4 regions of the Lysinibacillus sp. VIII_CA genome follow, and region 3 is predicted to be linked to each of the others. Evidence: riboswitches for the same ligand, from Rfam matches in the RefSeq annotation. Region 3 holds a riboswitch; each other region holds the start of a gene.
What was found. Region 3 has a riboswitch for cobalamin ahead of ACP3VS_RS05950 ((2Fe-2S) ferredoxin domain-containing protein). Riboswitches for the same ligand answer to the same signal wherever they lie in the genome.

Region 1: linked by a shared signal. The riboswitch ahead of ACP3VS_RS16160 (glutaredoxin family protein) and the one ahead of ACP3VS_RS05950 ((2Fe-2S) ferredoxin domain-containing protein) in region 3 are both predicted to bind cobalamin.
Region 2: linked by a shared signal. The riboswitch ahead of ACP3VS_RS17975 (FecCD family ABC transporter permease) and the one ahead of ACP3VS_RS05950 ((2Fe-2S) ferredoxin domain-containing protein) in region 3 are both predicted to bind cobalamin.
Region 4: linked by a shared signal. The riboswitch ahead of mmgD (citrate synthase) and the one ahead of ACP3VS_RS05950 ((2Fe-2S) ferredoxin domain-containing protein) in region 3 are both predicted to bind cobalamin.

Annotation. Positions count from the first base shown of each region.
Region 1 is NZ_JBNFXM010000012.1:86,118-90,488, reverse strand. It holds gene ACP3VS_RS16170 (chitobiase/beta-hexosaminidase C-terminal domain-containing protein) at 1-318, shown strand, start outside; gene ACP3VS_RS16165 (NAD(P)/FAD-dependent oxidoreductase) at 785-1,690, shown strand; cobalamin riboswitch at 2,217-2,394, shown strand; gene ACP3VS_RS16160 (glutaredoxin family protein) at 2,512-2,736, shown strand; gene nrdI (class Ib ribonucleoside-diphosphate reductase assembly flavoprotein NrdI) at 2,733-3,092, shown strand; gene nrdE (class 1b ribonucleoside-diphosphate reductase subunit alpha) at 3,089-4,371, shown strand, end outside.
Region 2 is NZ_JBNFXM010000016.1:43,160-47,530, reverse strand. It holds gene ACP3VS_RS17995 (ATP-binding protein) at 1-56, shown strand, start outside; gene ACP3VS_RS17990 (response regulator transcription factor) at 28-714, shown strand; gene ACP3VS_RS17985 (YdhK family protein) at 771-1,355, opposite strand; gene ACP3VS_RS17980 (biotin transporter BioY) at 1,472-2,068, opposite strand; cobalamin riboswitch at 2,223-2,412, shown strand; gene ACP3VS_RS17975 (FecCD family ABC transporter permease) at 2,608-3,654, shown strand; gene ACP3VS_RS17970 (ABC transporter ATP-binding protein) at 3,660-4,371, shown strand, end outside.
Region 3 is NZ_JBNFXM010000003.1:110,747-115,117, forward strand. It holds gene cbiQ (cobalt ECF transporter T component CbiQ) at 1-768, opposite strand, end outside; gene ACP3VS_RS05940 (energy-coupling factor ABC transporter substrate-binding protein) at 771-1,043, opposite strand; gene ACP3VS_RS05945 (energy-coupling factor ABC transporter permease) at 1,045-1,791, opposite strand; cobalamin riboswitch at 1,937-2,121, opposite strand; cobalamin riboswitch at 2,380-2,561, shown strand; gene ACP3VS_RS05950 ((2Fe-2S) ferredoxin domain-containing protein) at 2,704-3,075, shown strand; gene cobJ (precorrin-3B C(17)-methyltransferase) at 3,080-4,371, shown strand, end outside.
Region 4 is NZ_JBNFXM010000006.1:111,974-116,344, forward strand. It holds gene ACP3VS_RS10770 (ABC transporter ATP-binding protein) at 1-427, shown strand, start outside; gene ACP3VS_RS10775 (NUDIX hydrolase) at 475-960, opposite strand; cobalamin riboswitch at 1,192-1,386, shown strand; gene mmgD (citrate synthase) at 1,576-2,697, shown strand; gene ACP3VS_RS10785 (bifunctional 2-methylcitrate dehydratase/aconitate hydratase) at 2,795-4,228, shown strand; gene prpB (methylisocitrate lyase) at 4,271-4,371, shown strand, end outside.

The sequences.
Region 1 (4,371 bases), on a different contig from region 3:
TATAGCTTTAATCACTACAAGACTGGTAAATTAATAGTGAATCGTCCAAGCATTTCATTAACGTTAGGGGAAAATACCATTATTAAAAATGGCATTGCAGTATTTAGCCAATATGCCGAATTCCATGGCGAAGGATTTGCAAACAAAACTGTAGTGATCAGTCCTAAAAAAGGCAATGCGATTATTGACTTTAAAGGTACGAAAATTGGTTCCATTATTATTGAAGGAAAAAATGTAAAAGAAATCCGTAATTTACCTGCTGGATCGACCATAACGTATACAAAAGGGGCATCGGCAGAGGAAATTGAATTTAAGTAATGATACTTGCAGGAACAATGTAAAGCATATGCTAATCATACTTTATTTTGATAATTAAACAGTACGGACAGTATTCATGAAGTACAGTAAAAAAATTAGCCATTCCAAACTTTTGGAGTGGCTTTTACTTTTACCTCATTCATAACTAGCCTATAGTAGATTCATTTCTGTGGACAAGAATTCTTTCAACGGCAGATATTTGATGGTCCTATGTATTTTAAATATGAAAACGAAAAAATTGACGAAAAAAAACTAAATAGATATTATAGATATGTTAAGTCTTTAATAGGGCGGTAAGACCCGACAAACTAAACGTTATTTTATGCTACGTAATCCTTAATGAGGTAGTTAAACATTAAGGGTTTAATGACTCATAATTGAAAAGGTATATAACTTTTGCGGTGTCTTTTGCCTTAATTACAGATATTAAAGGTCTATAATATATTTTGATGTGGAGGAAAAAAGGATGAATAAATACGATTGTGTAATTATAGGTGGTGGCCCTGCTGGTTTAAGTGCTGCCTTAACATTGGGAAGGGCGCGCAGAAAGATTGCTATATTTGATAATGGAACTAATCGAAATCGTGTAACTCAAGAGTCGCATGGTTTTTTAACAAGAGATGGGATAAAGCCACAAGAATTTAAGAATATAGCTAGTAAAGAAATAAAATCTTACCCATCTATATCTATGTTAGATCAAACAATTATCGAGATAACTAAAGATGATAAAAGCGGTTTATTTCTTGTCAAAACTTCGGAAAATAAATCATATATGTCTGCAAAAGTATTGTTAGCTACTGGAATACAAGAGGAGTTTCCCCTCCCGCAAATCAGACAATATTATGGTAAAAGCTTGTTTAGCTGTCCTTATTGCGATGGTTGGGAGCTGAGAGACAAGCCATTGGCTATCATAGCAGAAAAAGAGGAGCATATTAAACATATGACCAAATTGGTTTTTAATTGGTCACAGGATTTAATCGTTTTTACGAATGGTCATCAACTTTCCGATAACGTTCAAAGTGAATTTGAACGTAAAAAAATTAAACTGTATACAGAATGTGTAAAAAACTTGCATGGGGAAGATAGTAACTTAATTAGTATTGAATTAGAAACAGGTGAACATATTTTAAGAAGTGGTGGATTTGTCGTACCTAATTTTTATCGTCCAAATAAATTTGCTAAACAGCTAAATTGCCAAGTTGATGAAAATGGGACAATTATTACTGATGGTACTGGACGAACAACAGCGGCTGGAATATATGTTGCAGGTGAAACGGAAAAGGGGGGTGCCTCTTCTTTAATGATCGCTGCTGCGGAAGGTTTTAAGACAGCCTCTAGTATAAATTTGGATATAACAATAGATAGGTTTTAAGTAAAAGGTTAGCTGATGAGTATAGAAAATTCATCAGCTATTTTTGTAAATAAAGGATAAAGTTAATATACCTAGTTGAGCGGACAGAGAAAGAACTTGGATATGTTATACTATGAATACAGAATAACTGGCTAAAGGTACCTGATTATTATGAATAGTTGCAAAGGGACAAGTACAACGAAAAATCTGCAAAGATAGGATATATTGAGTATGATGAATGATTTACATCTTTCTCAAAGTGGGTTGACGATTATGTAGTTTTAGTCATAATTGCATCTTTACTATTATGGAAAGATGCCTTTTTTATGAATAAAATTTCAATTGGGCCTCCGTTATTAGGTAAATAAATGATCAGCATGTATCTTCCTATTTTTTTTATAGTTATATTTTTATATGATTATGTTTTAGCTCTTTCGTTTAAGGTTATGTGAGAAAATATGAATAGTCTCAAATTGATGAACTTTTATTTCGCGATTTACTTTTTATATAAAGGATGGTACACTTAAAACTATTGAAAAACAATATATTGTGTTCGTTTTGTATAGGTACTACTATATGTAGTTTAATAGGGAAGTTCGGTACTATTCCGACGCTGTCCCCGCAACTGTAAAGCTGACGATGATTGTAACCACTGTGCATTCGCATGGGAAGGAAATCAGAGATTGAAGCAAAGCCAGGAGACCTGCCTTTATAAAACAAATTTATCATTTCTTCGGGGATTAAGAGATGGGAACGTCAGTATTTTTAGTATGTTAACGTTTCCATGTAAGCTATCTCTTTAGAAGAGGTAGCTTTTTTATTTTATGAAAAGAGGGATTACTATGAAACTTTATACGAAAACAATCTGTCCAAAATGCCTTTGGGTAAAATCCGAATTACAACGAGCAGGACTTGAAGCAGAAATTGTTAATATTGATCACGATGAACAAGCTAAACAAACAATTATTGATGCAGGTTTTTTAAGTGTGCCTGTTTTAGAGGTGGATGAAACATTTATAGGGGATGTTCAGGAAATTGTTTCTCGTATTGAGATGATTACACTATGATCGTTTACGCTAGTCGTACAGGAAATGTCCGCAATGTAGTATCTAAACTAAGGGCAGAATCTATTGAACTCTCAGAGGAATTAAGCTTGAATAAGCCTTATCTTTTAATTACATACACAGATGGTTTAGGCGACATTCCAGCAAAAGTGCAACGTTTCTTAGATAAAAACAGAGATTTTTGTAAAGGAGTAGTTGCTAGTGGCAACAGTAACTTTGGACATCATGTATTTGGCGCAGCAGGAGAGAAAATTGCTACTACCTATCATGTACCATTAGTGAGGAAATTAGATTTGCGCGGCAATCAAACAGATTATGAAGCTATACAAACGTTTTATGAAACGAGGGTAATGGGATGAAAACTTATTTAAAGCTTAATAATGACGTACTGAATCGTTATAGTACAACGGGGCTACTAGAGTTAGAAAAGGATCGTGAGGCTACGCGCCGCTACTTTTTAGAATATGTCAACGTACGTTTACGTTACTTTATAGATATAGAGGAAAAAATCCGCTATTTAGTTGATGAAGGCTACTACGAAAAAGCTTTTATCGACATGTACGAGATGGATTTTATTAAAAAGTTGTACAAAAAAGCGTATGATTATAATTTCCGTTTCCCATCATTTATGAGTGCTAGCAAATTTTATGACAGCTACGCTATGAAAAGTCGTGATGGAGAAGAAATCTTAGAAAAATATGAGGACCGGATTGTCATTATTGCCTTGTACTTGGCACAGGGGAACACGGTACTAGCAGAACGTTCTGTAGAAGCGATGATGGAAGCCTATCAACCTGCAACGCCTACTGCATTAAATAGTGGGAAGAAAGCTCGTGGCGAATTAGTAAGTTGCTTTAAATTATCCATGGATGACTCCATGAATAGCATCGCTGAAAATATTGGTTATTGTTTAGAGCTATCACGTCTAGGTGGAGGGGTCGGGGTCAACTTAACGGATTTACGTCCTTTAGGTGATCCAATTAAAGAAATACTAAATCGTGCAAGTGGTGTGATTCCAGTGGCGAAACTATTAGAAAATTCTTTTAGTTATTCTAATCAGCTTGGTCAGCGTAATGGCTCAGGAGTTGTTTACCTTAATATTTTCCATGCAGATATAGAGAATTTTATTTCATCAAAAAAACCAAATGCTGATGATAAAATTCGCCTCGCAACACTATCAACAGGTATTATTATACCAAGTATTTTCTTCGAACTGATGAAGCGTGATAAAGATATAGTGTTATTTAGTCCATATGATATTTTTAAAGTATATGGTAAACGAATGTCGGAAATTTCAATTTCTGATATGTACTATGAACTACTAGATAATCCTAAAATCCGTAAAATTAAACGTTTGAATGCGCGTAGACTCTATACAGAGGTAAAAAAAGCTCAATTCGAATCCGGTTATCCCTTTGAAATTTTTGATGATAATGTTAATGACGTACATCCACTAAAAAATATCGGTCGCGTAAAAATGTCAAACTTATGTACTGAAATCTTGCAAGTTCAAGAAACTAGTGTTATCACAGATCAAGATCAACCTAACGAATATGGGTTAGATGTGTCGTGTAATTTAGGGTCAATTGATATCCACGCAGCGAGTAAAGTAAATGATTTTGAAGCATTAATCGATAC
Region 2 (4,371 bases), on a different contig from region 3:
AATTATCGTTTAAAGGAGTAGGAGCGGATGAAAACCATTTTATGCATAGACGATGAACCAAGAATGTTAGATTTATTGACTCTTTATTTAGAGCCCGTGTTTCATTGTAGAGCCATGTCGTCCATTCATGATGCGCTCATATATCTAGAGGAAGAGCATGTTGATTTAGTTCTTTTGGATATTATGATGCCAGAGATGGATGGATTTCAAGTGTGCCAAGAAATCAGGAAGTTTTGGCATGTACCTATCATCATGCTTACGGCAAAAGGAGAGCACTCGGATATTGTAAAAGGATTAAACATTGGGGCAGATGATTATATATTAAAACCTTTCGATGAGGAAGAGCTATTAGCACGTATACATGCTGTATTAAGGAGAACCAAAGTAGAAAACAAAGTCGTTGTCTTTGAGGGGTTACGCTTAGATAAAGAATCCTTTGAATTATATTTTCAACAAGAAGCCATCCCATTAACACCAAAAGAATTTTCCATGATGTCCTTATTTCTAGATTATCAAAATAAAGTATTTTCAAGGGAACATCTTATTAATACAGTTTGGGGATATCATGTATCCATTGAGGATCGCACTATCGATTCCCATGTCCGAAATTTACGTGAAAAATTAAGAAAAAGCGGTTTTCCTGCTGATGATTATTTGCAAACTGTTTGGGGAATCGGCTATAAATGGCATAAGTTTGCGGATCGAAAGCCTTGAGAACATAAAAACTAGAAAACAACCTCTGCCAAATCTATTGGGAGAGGTTGTTCGGATTATTGCGCTGTTAACTCATCTTCTGTTACCCATTTATGATTTTTCACTGTTTCACCATTCGTCGTAGAAATATAATCAACCATATAAACAGTGGTTGGTACAGCTTCTTCAATTCGGACAGTCGCGTTTTTCATTCCTGCCATATGAGTAGCAGTCGTTTTTACCTCTGTGTCAGAGGATAGAGGCGCTTCTCCTACATCAATTAATTCCTCATGGATAATCCATTTATGATTCTCTACACGTTCGCCACCAGATGTTGGATTATAAGAAATAATATAGGCTGTAGTTTTATAGGCACCAACAATTGTCGCTTCAGCACCTTTCATCCCTTCCATATGCCCATCTTTAATCAAAGCGGTACTTCCTACCGGAAATGTTGGATCTTCAGCCTTTTTTAATGTAGCTGGTACTTCTGCTGAGCTAGAATGGTTCATCGTGGAGTGATCCATTTCTGTTTGTTGCTCCGACTCTGGAGTATTATTTGAAGTTGATGAAGGCTCCGTTTTATCTTCAGAACAAGCTGATAAAGTTAGTAAAACAACTGCTAATAATAGTCCACCTGACCACCTTCGTTTGAATGTCATATGAGATTCTCCTTTCTATTTGCCCTTACTGTAACAAACAAATATGCAGAAAGGATGAACATTAACGATTACAAAAAACTTCTTTAGTCCATTAACTTAAGAAGTGGGTGTAAGCGTTATTGAATGGGTAAGATTTTCAATGTTTTTTGCAGTCGGTACGCTAAAAAACCAGCGAAAATAGCTAAAATAATATCTTTTGGAAGTGGGGGGATCATCCAGAGCCAAGCTAATCTATAGGAAAAACCCTCTGGCGCACTGGCCCATAGTTTGTATGCAATAAACAGCCAGTTGGTACCTATTAAATAATTGAGAGCAGTTGCCAAAAATGCCGCTAGAATATAGCTTTTTCTCGTACCACTTCGTTCTACCATTAATCCAGCCATATACGCTGCTAAAATAAAGGTAATAATGAATCCAAATGTGGGGCTTAATAGTTGACTAAAGCCTCCACCAAAGCGAGCAAAGACAGGGGCTCCTGCTAATCCAATGCACATATAAACTGTGCAGGCAAGCGCTCCCTTTCTACTACCCAAAATAAGTCCTGCTAAAATGGCAAAAAGGGTTTGGAGAGTAATCGGTACTCCTCCCACTGTCATAAAGGGTACAAAGGAAGTTATATTGGCGCCGATCATCATAAGGGTAGAAAATAATCCAATATATGCCATATCTACAGTTCTTAATTTTTGATGACTTTGATTTGTTGCTGTTGTCATGATTTCACCTCTTATTTCAGAGTACTTACCGATAGTGTAAAAAACTAAGTTTTTTGTGTCAACTTAATTTTTGTTCATTGTTAACTCAAGTATGCTGGAAATTCCTTGTAGACTAAGTATCTATAAAAATGTATGATAGAATCGTCATAATTTTATAACTTCACATACTATTGGTGTGACATTTGAAACAATGTCGCTTAAAAGGGAAATCGGTGGAAGTCCGATGCTGTCCCGCAACTGTAACGAGGAGTCCTATCATGTTTATTTGCCACTATTAAAATGGGAAGGCTAATTATAGGATGATGAATCGAAGCCAGGAGACCTGCCAATAAGTAATACCTGTAATGCCCACGAGGATGCAAGCAATTACGGACAATAGCTGGATTTTCTGACTTTGTTTATTCGAGGGTATTTTTGTGCATATTTTGCACGAAATGCCCTTTTTTTATTGAGTGCTAACTGAAGTAAGAGGATCTGGCCAAAATCATGCGAAAGTATATTTAATTGCTTCATTCATCATCTTAGTAGGAGTTTAATGAATGAATAAAAAATTTATGTTATTTTCTTTAGTGCTTCTTTTAGTATTAATCGTATCCATGACATTTGCTGTGATGGTAGGATCTGTTTCTGTGACGCCATTATATGTATGGAAAGTAATTCTTTCAAAATTACCCTTTATACAACAAACAATAGAGCAGGATTGGAGTCGCTCACAGGAAATTATTATATGGCAAATAAGAGTACCCCGTGTCATCCTTGCGGCTATTGTTGGAGCGGGTTTAGCCATTGCAGGGGCAGCAATTCAGGCACTTGTAAGAAATTCCATTGCAGACCCGTACATATTAGGAATTTCTTCAGGAGCAGCAGTTGGAGCAACTTCAGTAATTATTTTAGGTGCTTTTTCATTTTTAGGTATTTACGCACTTTCTGTATCAGCTTTTATAGGGTCTTTGCTTGCGATTGGGTTAGTGTTTTTCTTATCGCGCGTAGGTGGCAGGGTCTCGATTTTTCGCTTACTATTGGCAGGAATGGCAGTTTCCTTTATATTAACAGCCATTTCTAATTTTATATTAATGATGTCAAAGCAAGAGGGTGCATTAAAGGCCGTTATGTTTTGGATGTTAGGAAGCTTAGCTGGAGCTAAATGGAGTAATATTATTATTCCAGCTTCCATCTTTTTCATAGTGTTTGCCCTTTTATGGCTATTTTATCGAAATTTAAATTTGCTATTACTTGGGGAAGAGGCTGCTGTAACATTAGGAGTCAATCTTCAACAATTTCGCATACAGCTCATATTACTTGTCTCTCTTTTAACGGGGGTACTTGTAGCAGTCAGTGGTTCTATCGGATTTGTGGGATTAATTATTCCGCATATAGTACGGTTAATTGTCGGTTCTAACTATAAATATGTAATACCGGTCAGTGCTTTATTAGGAGGGATATTCTTAGTCTGGGCAGATGCTTTAGCTCGCATTATAATTGCCCCACAGGAGATGCCAATCGGTATTATTACAGCTTTCTGTGGGGGACCATTTTTCATTTGGTTGCTCCGTCGTAACAATTATTCTTTCGGTGAAGGAGATTAAGTTCTATGACATTAGAAGCAAAACAAGTATCATTCTCCATTTACGATCAGCAAATACTTCACGAGGTAAGTGTAAAAATAAAGAAAAAGCAATTTGTCGGGTTAATCGGCCCTAATGGTAGTGGGAAGTCGACCTTGCTTAAAAATATGTATCGTCTCCTAAAGCCGGAAAGTGGGACAGTCTTGTTAAATGAACAAGATATTTTAAAGCAATCTAGTAAAGCCATTGCTAAAAATTTAGCCGTTGTGAGTCAAGAAACACCTGTATTATTTGACTTTACTGTTCACGATTTAGTCAGTATGGGAAGGACTCCACATAAAAAGCTTTTAGAGCTTGATCAGGAACAGGATTTTCAAATTGTTAAAAATGCTCTCAAGCAAACGGGTATATTGCATCTCGCGAAACGAAGCTTTAGCTCACTTTCCGGTGGGGAAAAGAAGCGTGTCATGGTGGCAAGAGCACTTGCTCAGCAAGCACACGTACTTATATTAGATGAACCAACAAATCATTTAGATATTCAACATCAACTTCAGTTGATGGACTTAATTCAAACCTTACATCTAACAGTAGTAGCCGCTTTGCATGACTTGAATATCGCCGCAATGTACTGTGATCAAATTTATGTTTTACAGCGTGGACGCATTGTTTGTCATGGTACACCAGAAGAAGTGCTTACACCATCATTACTGCAAGAAGTATTTGGAGTATTTGCAGATA
Region 3 (4,371 bases):
GTATCCTCCATATACGATAAGGAATAAAAAAATAGCCATCATGCCGAGCCAGTTTTTTTTATTATAGACGGCCGTTTCGTGCCAATAAACCGTTTCACCGCCACGTGCCTGCATGGCATTGTTAAGCTCTCGACTACGCTGAAACATTTCAATAAACAACGCTGCAATCAGCATAGACATCGAACGTAACCATTGCATGGGTGAATGATGGCCAAGGCGGGCTTGCTGGGCTAAATGAATTTTTTGCATGCTTTCGAAAAAAATAAAAATAAAACGATAGGTGAGTTCTACTAACTCAACTAATAAAGGAGGGAGCCTCCATTGGCGAAGCACATAACAAATCTCTTGTACAGATGTTGTTAAAATTAAAAAATATAAGCAGCTTATACTGCCGAGTACGATAAAGAATAGCTGCTGTGCGGTAGCGATACTGGCTCTCCCAATAAAAATTGTCCAGCTCATATACGTAAATGATCCCATATGGGCTGGTAATACATGCGTTGCTGGCGCTATCGAAATTAGGATGGAGATGAGACTTGTGAATAAGAAAAATCCTGGTAGTAATAATAGCTTCGCATAGTATTTTAGTGGGATTTTCGCACCCCAAATGATAAAAGCACTCATTACAAAAAATGTAATGAGTGAAAGTCGTTCCTCTCTCATAATAAGCGTGAATAAAAGTAGTCCTAATGAAAATATCATTTTTTCTAGAGGATGAACGTACGCTAGCTTATTGAGATACGCATACTTATCAATGAGTAACATCATTCTTAACCTTCTTTATGCTTGCCACGCATATAGCCGATAAAGTAGCCGATAAAACCAGCACCAATAGCTGCTTGTAGCACGAATAATAAGCTTTCAATTTCACCACTGGGCGGTTCCCATAAACTATCAAACCATGGCTCATACTCTGCATTAATCTCTCCAATGGCAGCTTCGGCTTCACCATCAGCTCCGCCAAATTCTGCTCCCTTTTGGACGAAGAGCGGGATAATGGCCAATAGCACTACAATCGCTAATAGTAATAAATTTCGTTTCATATTAGTGCGCCTCCTTTGTAGAGAAAACACGTAAAGACTTTAATTCGCTAATATTATATTTTTTCAAGAAGTTCATGACAATAACTGTTAATATCCCTTCACTCACAGCTAACGGGATTTGTGTTAAGGCAAAAATACTTGCGAACTTTGTAAATGAAGCCATAAAGCCACCGACTTCAGATGGGAAAGCAAGTGCTAATTGAATAGAAGTCACCACATATGTACCTAAATCCCCAAGCATAGCCGCAAAGAAAATAGCTAATGAAAACGATAACCCCATTTTTTGCGCCCCTTTAAATACAAAGTAGACGATAAACGGACCTACGATAGCCATCGAAAATGCATTAGCCCCTAATGTTGTGATTCCACCATGTGCTAAAAGTAAAGATTGAAATAATAAAACAATTGTCCCGATGACACTCATCGCTAACGGTCCAAATAAGACTGTTCCGAGACCTACCCCTGTTGGATGTGAACAGCTCCCTGTAACTGAAGGGATTTTTAAGGCTGATAGAACAAAGGCAAACGCACCAGACAGTCCCAGAATCATTTTTGTTTCTGGGTTTTCTTCGATTGTTTTACGAATAGAGCGCAATCCTAAAATAATAAATGGGACGGAGATTACCCACCAAAAAATAGCCCATTCGATTGGTAAAAAACCTTCCATGATATGCATGGCGAAGGCACGTTTTGGCACCATTAAAAAAGCCAATACAAAATAACTAAGTTTCCACCAAGACAGCTTCAATTTTCTTCCTCCAAACTATAAATAGATTTTTAGAATGTAGCGTGCGTAATAAAAAAAGCACTTTTCCGTTGTTGGAAAAGTGCATAGCTAAAAAAGCAAATAACATTCTCATCTGCTAAGCCGCACACCTATCCTCGTAGGATGAAACGATCACATATTTTCGGCAGGTCTCCTGGCTCTAGTTCAACACTTTATAGGTCTTCCCATCCATTGGACAGTGACATTTTCTATAAAGCTCCCTATTACAGTGGCGGGACCGCGCCGGACTTGAACCGGCTTCCCTTTTAAGTAAAATGACGAGCATTTTACACCAAAAATAGTAAGTTGTGAGATTTCACGACAAAGTGTACCACGAATTTCCATAAATATGCTATACTTTTTTATAAAAATTTTGAAATAGACTATCAATGTCGAAAATTCTGATTACTGAGGATTTTGAGAATAAAAGGGAACAACACCAATTTTAAATAACCAAAAACTCTCTGATAAAATTGATAAATTTGTCATGAATTTTTAAAGAAATATTGAAATTTTAAAATAATAAGATATGATTAAGACAGTTTTCTATTAAATATACAATTAAAAATTTCATATAAAACGTCGATAAGTGCTCGAAAAACTCGAGATAATAGGGAAATTGGTGAAAGTCCAATACAGCCCCCGCTACTGTAATAGCTGATGAAATCGCAATGCCACCTGTGCAAACTAGGGAAGGTGCGACAGTAAAATGAAGCTTAAGTCAGGAAACCTGCTTATCAGATTGTGCATGCAAACTTTTCGGAGGGAGAAGTTGAAGCAAAAGCGAGGATCTGTCTTTCAGTCTATTCGTTTTTATTTGGCTTCTACAAACCTTTACTCTTCGGGAGAGTAAAGGTTTTTCTTTTTCCAAAAGCAAAAGAGGGGAGACATAAAATGACAACGTGGAATTTAGAGGGGATGAAAACACATCTCTTTATTTGCAATGGCAGTAGCTGTATGAACAAGGATGGAGAAGAAATTACCCAAGCTATACGGGACGAAATACAGCGAAACGCACTAGATAAAGAAATACATACGACAAGAACACGCTGTAATGGACGATGTAAGGATGCTTGTGTGGTTATTGCTTACCCCCAGGGGAATTGGTACCGTGTACCATCAACGGAGCATGCTAGAACACTTGTACAGGATTTGCATCATGAATCCTTACATAACGATCATGTTTATACACTTCGGGAAGGGACATTGCAGCGAACAGCGCAAACGACAGCCATTAAAGGGATTGAAAAGGTGAAAGAGGGGTAAAAACATGGCGCAAAAAGGGAAAATTTTCGTAGTAGGCTTTGGACCTGGAGACTTTAAGCATATTACGACACGTGCAGTAGAGGCTTTACAACAAAGTGATATGATCATAGGCTATAAAACCTATGTTGAGCTGATTCAAGATTTAGTGAGTGCAAAATCTATTGTCAGTACAGGCATGACAGAAGAAGTGTCCCGTGCTCAGGAGGCAGTTCGTCAAGCAGAGGCAGGAAGTATAGTTTCGGTCATTTCGAGTGGAGATGCGGGCGTTTATGGTATGGCGGGATTAGTGTATGAAGTTTTAATTGAGCTAGGCTGGACAGAGGCAACTGGTATTGAAGTCGAGATTGTCCCGGGTATTTCAGCTATCAATTCATGTGCTAGTTTACTTGGTGCACCGATTATGCATGATGCTTGTACCATTAGTTTAAGTGACCACCTCACTCCGTGGAATTTAATTGCGAAGCGTGTGGAAGCTGCAGCAATGGCCGATTTTGTCATTGCTCTATACAATCCTAAAAGCGGTCGCCGTACAAGACAAATTGTCGAAGCACAGCGAATTCTTTTAGAATATCGTTCACCTGACACTCCAGTAGGGCTTGTGAAAAGTGCCTATCGAGAACGTCAAGAAGTGACGATGACCACATTGGCAGACATGTTGGAACATGATATCGGTATGCTGACAACCGTCATTATCGGAAACTCATCTACGTTTTTCTATGATAATAAAATGATTACGCCACGTGGCTACCAACGTAAATATACACTTGGCGAGGAAAAGCAGCCATTACGTCCACATCAACGTTTACGGGAAGAAAATGAGCCATGGGCGATGAATCAAGAGACAGGAACAGCACGCAATGACTTTGCGGCAGACCCCAATGCAGGGCGAATGAATAAACCCAGTGTAGCCGTTATGCCAAAGCCGAAAAAAACGGCACTTGAAATGGCTACAGCGGCACTTGCAATGGTAAAGGGAACAAATGCTATCAAGGTTACTCCAAAGCTTGTACAACAAAAAATAGAATCCATTTTTGAATTAGCAGTGAGCCCTGGAGTGGCCAATAAATTTTTTACACCACAGCAAATGATGACGTTAGCAGAGGTCGTAGGCGAAGATGGATCGATGGAATACACACCAGATCATCAAATCCATTTAAAAATACCTACAACTACGCCTGAACGCATCACTGAAAAATTACAGCAAGTAGGCTTTTTATTAGCACCAATTGGTGATGTATTGTCGTTGAAGGCTTGCGATTTTTGCTACGGTGAAAAAGCAGATTCCATACCATATGC
Region 4 (4,371 bases), on a different contig from region 3:
ACACTATAAGGTAAAGGAATTACTTAATCATGTAGAGTTAGAAAAATCTATTGCCGAAAAGCATCCTTCCCAGCTTAGCGGTGGGCAACAACAGCGGGTAAACATTGCAAGAGCGCTTGCCTTACATCCAAAATTAATTGTTTTAGATGAAGCCATTAGTAGTTTAGATATGATTTTGCGAAAACAAATCATTCAATTACTACAGACACTACAAAAGGATTTGCAACTTGCATACATTTTCATTTCTCATGACTTACAGGCTACACGCTTTATTTCAGATCGCATCCTCGTCATGCAAAATGGTCAGCTAGTAGAGGAAATCATGAAAGGTGAACCATTTAAGCATTCCGCATCACTTGAGCTATACAACGCGATTTTGCCCAGTCACCCTCGCGAAAGAATTCACAAGAATACTAGTTTGGAATGATCTGAAATGTCTTTGCGAAGAAAGTCCTTATTAAAATTCTTACATTGTTATTTGGAAAGCTTCGTAAAGGAGCTTTCGAACCCCCATATTTTGCCCTCTAGGTTGTTTAAGAGAGCGACCGTCCTCTGTTCCATATTATTCGGAAGTTCTTCCTTACTGAAATAAGTGAGGCTTAAGCTCTCACCATCCTTCATTTCCAATACACCCCTTACATGTTTAGCTCTATAAAGGTGAATGACTGTATAGATTTCATCGCCATTCGGATAACAGTAGTAATAATCAGGTCCTGAAAAAACACCGATAAACTCAAACTCTTTAGCCACGAGACCAGTTTCCTCATAAAGTTCACGAGCAGCAACCTGCTCTAATGTTTCGTTTATTTCCATTGAACCGCCAGGTAATCCCCAATCCAACGTATCTGAACGATGTTGAAAGAGTATTTTCTTATCATCATTAACAACAAGAACTGTCGAACCAACGCTTATAATTGGTCTATTACCGATAAGCTTTCTTAATTCAGTTATATAGCCCATCCCGTCACTCCTCGTTTCATCGTAATGCAAAACAAATCGCTTTTTTAAAGCAGGCTTCATAAATATAGCTCCATTGGGATTGATTAACAATCTTTTTTTGAGCGAAATAATGCTTAAATATGCAGAATAGTTCGTCAAAAATGAAAAATAGCTTTTTATAATCAGTCTTTTCTGAATTTTACCTATATTGATTGTTTGGAAACCTCTATGTTAAGGTAAAAAGACAAATTGAATATGCTAAATTTTGGTGGTTCAAATGGGTTTGATTCCATTTGATTAAAAGGGAAGTTGGTGTGAGTCCAACACTGTCCCGCAACTGTATGTAGGAGTTCCATAACGAGACCACTGTTTTGTTCTTCAAGACGGGAAGGTGTTATAGGAATGTTGATGATAAGTCAGGAGACCTGCCACTAAATAAGCATCAATTGACCTACGAGGATAGGGAGGTGTTAGCTACTGTATGATGATTGTGAATGGATGTAAGTTCACTGTTTTTTGTTCTGTCATACTTTTGTAGATTAACAACTTCTAAAGGATAGAAGTTGTTTTTTTGTTGTTCTTTCGAGTTTGAATGGTAACGCTTACAAGAATGATTAAACAAAGGGGTTGTAATCTATGGAGTTAACGTATTCACCAGGTCTTGATGGAGTTATTGCTGCGGAAACAAAACTGTCTTTCTTAGACGTAGTAGGCAGTCAAATTGTTATACGTGGCTATGATTTGATTGAACTATCTCAGCGATACGCCTATTTAGATATTGTCCATTTATTATTGCACGGAAACCTACCAACTACTGAGCAACAAGCTGACGTACAGGATAAATTGAAAGAAAACTATCACGTTCCACAAGAGCTTTTTCAAATTTTCAACTTATTACCAAATGGGACACATGCGATGGACGGCCTTCGAACTGGAATTTCAGCGTTAGCAGGGTATGATCAGCACATCCATGATCGTTCGACTGAAATGAATGTAACACGAGCATATCGACTTTTAGGTGGAATGCCCAACATCGTTGCGAATAGCTACCGTGTATTAAATGGTCAAGATGTTGTAGAACCGGATAGTCAGCTTTCTTATAGTGCTAATTTTTATTACATGATTACTGGAAGAAAACCAACACCATTAGAAGAGGGAATTTTTGACCAATCACTTGTTTTATATAGTGAACATGAAATGCCGAATTCGACCTTTGCTGCTCGTGTTATTGCCTCCACACAATCCGATCTGTATGGTGCTCTAACTGGTGCTGTCGCATCATTGAAAGGAAATTTGCATGGTGGGGCGAACGAGGCAGTCATGTATATGCTGCTTGAAGCTAAGACTGTGGAGGGCTTTGAAGCGATGCTGAAAAACAAGCTCAAAAATAAAGATAAAATAATGGGCTTTGGCCATCGTGTCTATATGAAAAAAATGGACCCAAGAGCGCAGATCATGAAAGAAGCTTTGTATAAACTATGCTTGGAGCAAGGGGATGACTGCTTATATCACATGTGCGAAGCCGGTGAAAAAGTGATGGTGGAGGAAAAAGGCTTGTATCCAAATTTAGATTATTATGCTGCGCCCGTGTACTACATGCTGGGCTTACCAATTGAATTATATACGCCTATTTTCTTTGGCTCTCGAACGATCGGTTTATGTGCACATGTGATCGAACAACATGACAATAATCGATTATTTAGACCTCGTGTTCATTATATAGGCGAGCGTCATAACCTTGAAGAATTGTCGGTATAATCAAGTTTTAACAACTCGCCATAGAGCTGATGGACATTCTGACCAATGCCCATCAGCATACAGTATATCAAATTCATACCTTGAAAGGAAGATATAGATGATTAAAACGAATGAAAAAACGATGACAGACCAGCTTCTTATTGATATTGCGGATTACGTATTAAACACAAAGATTACGAGCGAAGAAGCTTACGAAACGGCTCGATATGTTTTATTGGATACGTTAGGTTGTGGCATTTTAGCTTTACAATATCCTGAATGTACAAAACTTCTAGGTCCTGTAGTACCAGGTACAGTCGTTCCAAATGGTACTCGTATTCCAGGAACATCCTATGTCCTTGATCCAGTTAAAGGTGCCTTTAATATCGGTTGTATGATCCGTTGGTTGGATTATAACGATACATGGTTGGCGGCAGAATGGGGGCATCCTTCTGATAATCTTGGTGGTATTTTAGCTGTAGCTGATTATTTGAGTCGTGTACGAGTTGCAGAAGGGCAAGAGCCTCTCCAAATGAAAGATGTTTTAGAAATGATGATTCAAGCCCATGAAATACAAGGAATACTTGCACTCGAAAATAGCTTAAATCGTGTTGGCTTAGATCACGTTTTATTTGTCAAAATAGCGACAACAGCTGTTGTTACAAAGGCTTTAGGGGGCACTCATCAAGAGATTGTCAATGCTTTATCAAATGCTTGGATTGATAATTCAAGTTTAAGAACCTATCGACATGCTCCTAATACGGGATCAAGAAAATCATGGGCTGCTGGCGATGCTACAAGCAGGGCCGTACAACTAGCAATGATGGCTGTGAAAGGGGAAATGGGCTATGCAACTGCATTATCTGCACCAGGCTGGGGATTCCAAGATGTGCTCTTTCATAAGCAAGAATTAAAGCTTGCGAGACCACTTGCATCTTATGTTATGGAAAATGTCCTCTTTAAAGTTTCATATCCTGCAGAGTTTCATGCTCAAACGGCTGCAGAATGTGCCGTTCATTTGCATGCTGAAGTAAAAAATCGCCTAGCTGATATTGACCGCATAGAAATTACAACACATGAATCAGCCATGCGAATTATCGATAAAGAAGGGCCTCTTCACAATCCTGCAGATCGAGATCACTGCCTTCAATATATTACAGCGATTGGTCTTATTTATGGTGACATTACCGCAAATCACTATGAAGATGAGGTGGCGGCAGATCCACGAATCGATGACTTGCGTAATAAAATGGTTGTTGTGGAAAAAGGCCAATATACAATCGACTATTTAGACCCTGATAAACGATCCATTGCGAACGCTGTTCAAGTTTATTACAAAGATGGTACATCAACTGAGCTAATTGAGTGTGAATATCCTTTAGGACATCGTTTCCGCCGTAAGGAAGCATTCCCTCAGATTATTGATAAATTCCAGCAAAACCTTCGTACGCATTATGCTCAAAAACAACTCAATAAAATAAACGATGTTTGTGTAAATAAAGAGCTGCTTGAACAAATTGCTGTTCATGAATTTGTTAATCTATTTATTTAATTTAGATGGATTCCGAACGCAATAAAGAGGAGGTATTTAAAAATGACATGGATTGTCCAAGAAGCAAAGACACAAAAACAATTAGCTGAACAATTTAAAGCTCATATCGCTCGTTCAGCTATTTTGCAAATACCAGGGGTACA